Regions from separate parts of the Lysinibacillus sp. NPDC094403 genome, predicted to be linked through region 1. Evidence: riboswitches for the same ligand, from Rfam matches in the RefSeq annotation. Region 1 holds a riboswitch; the other holds the start of a gene.
The links. A riboswitch is a leader RNA that binds a small molecule or an ion and turns the genes downstream of it on or off. The one in region 1 is predicted to bind cobalamin.

Region 1 (3,429 bases):
TGAATGCATTAATTTATTTGCTTTTGCAACAGATGGTACATTCTTAATGTACGTCATTTGCGATACATTTGTTAATAAGTGCATGGCTGTATCGATTAATGTTTCGAAATCATTTACTTTACTTGCTGCATGGATATCAATTGACCCTAAGTTACACGATACATCTAACCCATATTCATTCGGTTCATCTTGGTTAGTAATGATACTTGTTTCTTGAACTTGCAAGATTTCTGTACATAAATTTGACATTTTTACACGACCGATATTTTTGAGCGGATGCACTTTATTGACATTATCATCAAAAATTTCAAACGGATAGCCCGATTCAAATTGCGCTTTTTTTACCTCTGTATAGAGTTTACGTGCATTCAAACGTTTAATTTTACGGATATTCGGATTATCTAGAAGTTCATAGTACATATCTGATATTGAAATTTCAGACATGCGTCTGCCATATTCTTTAAAAATATCGTATGGACTAAACAATACAATATCTTTATCACGTTTCATAAGATCGAAGAAAATACTTGGTATAATAATTCCTGTTGACAGTGTTGCGAGGCGAATTTTATCATCAGCATTTGGTTTTTTTGATGAAATGAAATTTTCTATGTCTGCATGGAAAATATTTAGGTAGACAACGCCCGAGCCATTTCGTTGTCCTAGTTGATTTGAATAACTGAAAGAGTTTTCCAACAGCTTCGCTACTGGGATTACACCACTTGCACGATTTAGTATCTCTTTAATTGGATCACCTAAAGGGCGTAAATCCGTTAAGTTTACCCCAACTCCACCACCAAGACGTGATAGCTCCAAACAATAACCAATATTTTCGGCAATACTATTCATGGAGTCATCCATTGATAATTTAAAGCAGCTTACTAATTCGCCACGGGCTTTCTTCCCACTATTTAATGCTGTTGGCGTTGCAGGCTGATATGCTTCCATCATCGCTTCAATAGAACGCTCTGCTAAAACGGTATCCCCTTGTGCTAAATATAAAGCAATAATGACAATACGATCCTCATATTTTTCTAAAATTTCTTCCCCGTCACGACTTTTCATTGCATAACTATCGTAAAACTTGCTCGCACTCATAAAAGATGGAAAACGGAAATTATAATCATATGCTTTCTTGTACAGTTTTTTAATAAATTCCATCTCGTACATATCGATAAATGCTTTCTCATAGTAGCCCTCTTCGACTAAATAGCGGATTTTTTCCTCGATATCAATAAAGTAACGCAAACGCACGTTGACATATTCTAAAAAATAGCGGCGCGTTGCTTCACGATCCTTTTCTAACTCTAGTAGACCAGTTGTACTATAACGATTCAGTACGTCATTATTAAGCTTTAAATATGTTTTCATCCCATTACCCTCGTTTCATAAAACGTTTGTATTGCTTCATAATCTGCTTGATTGCCTCTTAAATCTAGTTTCCGCACTAAGGGCACATGATAAGTTGCAGCAATTTTCTCACCGGCAGCTCCAAAAACATTATGCCCGAAATTACTATTGCCACTGGCAACTACACCCTTACAAAATTTCCTGTTGTTTTCTAAAAAACATGACACTTTTGAAGGGACATCACCTAAACCATCTGTGTAGGTGATTAAAAGGTAGGGCTCATTCAACACTAACCCATCAGAGAGTTCAATAGATTCCGCTGTTAATTTAGAAACAACATTCCGGACATTGCCTGTACGACTAGCATAAACAATCATATTGCAATCATCTCTATATGAGAAACAATCTCCTTAACATCTCCTATAAATGTTTCATTACTTTCTAAAACAGGCACACTTAAAAAACCTGCGTCAATAATTGTTTGCTTAGCTTGTTCATCGTGATCAATGTTTACAATTTCTGCTTCAAGTCCTACACGTTGTAGTTCAGATTTTACCCAAAGGCATTTTGGACAGATTGTTTTCGTATAAAGTTTCATATATATCCCTCTTTTCATAAAATAAAAAAGCTATCCCTTCGAGAGAGATAGCCTAAATGGAAACGTTAAAATACCAAAAAAACACATACGTTCCCATCTCTTAATCCCCGAAGAAATGATCAATTTGTTTTATATAGGCAGGTCTCCTGGCTTTGCTTCATTCTCTGATTTCCTTCCCATGCGAATGCACAGTGGCTTATATCATCGTCAGCTTCACAGTTGCGGGGACAGCGTCGGTATTGCACCGAACTTCTCTATTAAACTACATATAGTAGTACCTTTATAAAACGAACACAATATATTGTTGTTCAATAGAACTAAGTGTACCATCCTTCAAATAAAAAGTAAATCTAGATTAGAAACTTCTTTAATATGAGATTTTTCAATATTTTCTTTCACACTCTCAAAATACGATCTTAACAAATAATTAGCTGCACTAGACGACTTATTTAAAAAATTTCTAAAAAATATGAAGTTAAATTTATTGCTTATTTTACATTTACCTAAATGCAGTATCTTGTTTATCAATCAGGATTATCTCATTCCATCTAATTAAGAACTCTAATTTAATGTAACACTTATGTAAAAATTAATTTCTGAGGTGAATCAAATGTATTGTAACAGTCTAATAAAACCTTAAAGTTCCATCTATTAAGTCGTAATCAACAATTAGATCAATCGTAGATACAAAGTTATTATTTGAACTCCTTACATTAAAACAGTCCATATTCCAAAGAATAATAGACTGTTTTACCACTTCAATTTTTAAATGAATTTTACCGTACATATTACCTACAAATAGAATAATTCCTTAAAAAATTCAGGAGCTGAATTTACTTTAAATTGAGGATTATATTTTGAAAATAGTTAATATAATTTAGCGCAGTTAAAAGATTATTTTCTCTATGATAGTCCCTAAAACTATCATAGACTTCTTTTACTTTACCATTTATTGAATTACAAAAGAAACTATTAACTTCTGGATCCTCTAATTATTCAATTTTCTATTTATAACATATTAGAAAAAACATTTCTAATCCAGGCATTTTCTCTACTTTAATAAGCAATGTCATTCTATAGTCAAATGCCAAGTTGTTTCATTTTGCATTCCATTTAAATGTTCACTTCTTTTATATTTTTTTCATCTATAATCACTTTATAAAGTCTGATCTTCATTATTACTTATTGACCCTACCAGCTCACGTTTTATATTCAAATAGGCATAAGTAATATTCTTATTATGATCCGTATTATCTCGAATTAACTTTTTTACATAATTTTGCAATGAAATAAAATTTTCATTATATAGGCTGTTCATAATTTGCTGTCTTAACTGATTCTCATAATACGAGATTGAATGTGACGTCATCTAGTTCACTCCTATTTAGTTCATAAAAAAACATCTTTCCATTATGATTTCATGTTTTCGCAAAGCAAACTATTGCCGCTATACTGGTTGGTGTAATGTGTAACGGTACTAA
Region 2 (3,429 bases), on a different contig from region 1:
TTCTCCTTAGACTGCATTACTATATTAGGGAGAAAAAATCTTTTTAAATACTCATCAAGGGATTCGCATTCTAACGGAGCAATCAGCTCCTTTTGTAGTTCATCCTTATCAAAAGTGGGTAACTGAATGCCTTCCTTCTGTGCAATATCGATAATAGTTTCAGCCCTAAGGCTTCCGTCCAAATGACAGTGTAGTTCAATTTTTGGCAATGCTAAAAAGTTCATTTTTGACCTCCTGAAATAAATTATTAGATTTAAAATACAAAAAAATTCCTGACCACAAAGAAAATACAAGTATTGTACTTTCTTCGTAATCAGGAATTTCGGTTCCTGGTAGAGACCCCCAAACCATATTATTGGGGTTATACGAAATATTATTGAATTCATTAACGATTTTTAATATGATAATAAAAAAATTTCGGATTGTCAACATGGTCCCTAACACCTATAAATCATTGTGTTTATTCTAAAAGAATATTCTACCGAAAAATTCCATTCACCTTTTTCAACAAATCTGCTTCGGTAGCACAAAAAGCGATTGCTCTAATTGGACAATCGCCCTCATTAGTTTAAGTGAACTCATTCACAATATTATAAACCACATCTTCCTTTCTTGTTGACCTAGTTGTGGCAAGAATTGTAGCAGCAACTTGCATCGGAGCTTGTGAGTGGAACTGGAATAGTACCACTTTGTGCAGCTTGTATCGGTGGAGTTATTGCTTGTTTTAAAAAATAACCATTATATTCTTTAATTGAGTAAATTGAATCATGTATTTTTGCTTACTGACATACTATAAAAAACAATTAAAGAGAAAAGGAACCAATAAAACTAAAATAGAACCTATACCAAAAACAGAAATCACTTTTATCTTGTCTTTTTTTATGTCTTTCTTCAACATAACACCACCTAACGCACAATTGTAGTTAACTTAAAAAGTACATTATATGATATGTTTTACAAATTAATACTAACATTTTTTTCTGAATGTTCATACTATAGTTTGCTTATCTAGCCGCTGTTGCTTGTTGAGTTATTTGGATAAATTTGCATTTAAATTGTATGTGTAATTTTTCTAATGCTTTCAAGAATGTGTGGAGTGCACGAAATAGTACTTAAAAAAATTTAAGATATAGGAATGATTGAAGTGATTGATATCCAAAATTCTCTTTGTCAGAAGATCTTTAAAATTAATGGTGATTATCAATGTACGTAAGTTCAGAATCTATATGTAACTCAGAAACGTTGAAAAGAAATATACAATTTCACTAATATATTGACACAAAAACCACTTTGTCGTAGATTTAAAGTAATTGCATAAAAGCATTAGGTGCCCATTGCGGGAGAATAGGGAATAAAGTGAAAAGCTTTAGCGGTCCCACCACTGTAAAAGGGAGTTTCATAGAGAATGCCACTAGCATCGTTCTGGGAAGGTTCTATGAAATGTTGAAATTGAGCCAGGAGACCTGCCTATCTGCTTCGATTATATAGACGATGGAAAAGTCTGTAGTTTATTTGTTATGGAATAAACTACAGGCTTTTTATTTTTTTCTCTAAATCATTCTTCAAGTAACAAGGGGCAAAAAAGAAAGGGGAAATTTTCATGCAATTATTACAACAGACGATTCAAAACATTCAAAGTGCTGACAACAAAATGATGGAGAAGGCAAGAGAACGTATAGATGGACTTTGCAAGCCTCCTAGCAGCTTGGGGAAACTGGAGGCCTTTGCTGTGCAACTATCCGGAATTACAGGAGACCTATTTCCTGCGATTGATAATAAGGCGGTAATTGTCTGTGCAGCAGATCATGGTGTTTGTGATGAAGGGGTGACATCTAATCCACAAAATGTGACGGTCTTTCAAACATTAAATTTTCCTAGAGGAGGAACTGGTGTCTGTGCTATCGCAAAAATCACAGATGCAAAAATTGTCACAGTAGACGTTGGTGTAAAAGAGGATATTCCACATGATGCCGGTGTTATCATAAAAAAAATTAAATATGGCACGGACAATATGGCAAAAGGTCCTGCTATGTCAAGGGAAGAAGCCGTTCAATCTATTGAAGTAGGAATTGAAGTAGCTACGGAAGAAATTAAAAATGGGATAAATGTACTCGGGACAGGTGAAATGGGTATCGGTAATACAACACCGAGTGCTGCCATATTATCGGTTCTACGTGAGTGTCATCCGAATGAAGTGACGGGCTTCGGCGCAGGAGTTGGACCAGGAGGGATAGAACATAAAGTCGATGTCATTCACAATGCCATTACATTAAACAAACCAAATCGTCATGATGCTATTGATATTCTTGCGAAAGTTGGTGGGTTAGAAATAGGTGCTATGGCTGGAGTGATACTTGCTGCTGCCGCACATCGCAAACCTGTTGTTATTGATGGCTTTATTTCTACCATCGCTGCCCTTATTGCATATGAACTCGAACCAAAAGTAAAAGACTATATCATTCCTTCTCATGTCTCTGAAGAACCAGGTGCAAAAATTGCAGCCGAAATGCTTGGGGTAGAACCAATGCTGCATATGAATATGCGATTGGGAGAGGGCTCTGGTGCCGCTTTAGCATTTCCTATTTTGGACGCAGCATGCTCCATGATGAAAAATATGGCTACATTAGAAGAATCTATGTTGCTGTTAGAAAAGTAATTTTATTAACCTTCACATATTCTTAGGTGCTTATGGTTGCACGCTGTTGTGATGAATAAGGAATTAAATATAAATAATCAAAACAACAAAACAAGCCCAAATAATTGATATTTGGGCTTGTTATTATGCAGCGATGTAAGGAAACAAGCTATGCTCGATGTAACTTCCGCAACGGTAATCGCCATCTCTTCGTATATGAAAGTATTCTTAGTACTGTGATCACGCCAAATAATACATATAAAAAGATATCCCCGGAAAATAGTTGAAGTCCAACGATTAGCCCGGCTAATGCTGCCCAAACACCATAGACTTCATCACGGAGGACTAATGGTTGTCGTCTAGCTAATAAATCACGAACAATTCCACCACCTGATCCTGTTAAGACAGCAGCAACAATAACCGCACTAATAGGCATATCGAGCTTCACAGCATATAGGGCACCCTGAATCGCGAATGCTGATAATCCAATAGCATCAGTGAAATTGCCCCAGCGATGCCAATGCTGAATGAGTCGATGTGGAAAAATGAAAAAAATTGTAATTGCTGCAATAGCAATTTGGAACATCATATCTTGCCCCCACAGTGTTGTTACAGGTAAACCTATAAGTAAGTTTCGTATAGCTCCACCACCGAAAGCAGTTACGATACCGAGTATATATACACCGAATAAATCGTATTCTTCCTCCATTGCAATTATTGCCCCGGAAATAGCGAAGGCAATTGTTCCGATGATACTAAAAACCTCCCAAGCCAACCCTTTCACCCCTTATGTG

Region 2: it holds a riboswitch for cobalamin, as region 1 does, so the genes downstream of both, cobT (nicotinate-nucleotide--dimethylbenzimidazole phosphoribosyltransferase) here and ACQKMV_RS09760 (glutaredoxin family protein) in region 1, are expected to answer to the same signal.

What each region holds. Positions count from the first base shown of each region.
Region 1 covers NZ_JBNNTL010000004.1:252,610-256,038, forward strand. Annotated here, with positions in the region: gene nrdE (class 1b ribonucleoside-diphosphate reductase subunit alpha) at 1-1,371, opposite strand, end outside; gene nrdI (class Ib ribonucleoside-diphosphate reductase assembly flavoprotein NrdI) at 1,368-1,727, opposite strand; gene ACQKMV_RS09760 (glutaredoxin family protein) at 1,724-1,948, opposite strand; cobalamin riboswitch at 2,068-2,245, opposite strand; gene ACQKMV_RS09765 (hypothetical protein) at 3,105-3,317, opposite strand.
Region 2 covers NZ_JBNNTL010000001.1:801,616-805,044, forward strand. Annotated here, with positions in the region: gene add (adenosine deaminase) at 1-224, opposite strand, end outside; purine riboswitch at 291-389, opposite strand; cobalamin riboswitch at 1,309-1,485, shown strand; gene cobT (nicotinate-nucleotide--dimethylbenzimidazole phosphoribosyltransferase) at 1,601-2,656, shown strand; gene ACQKMV_RS03610 (trimeric intracellular cation channel family protein) at 2,805-3,410, opposite strand.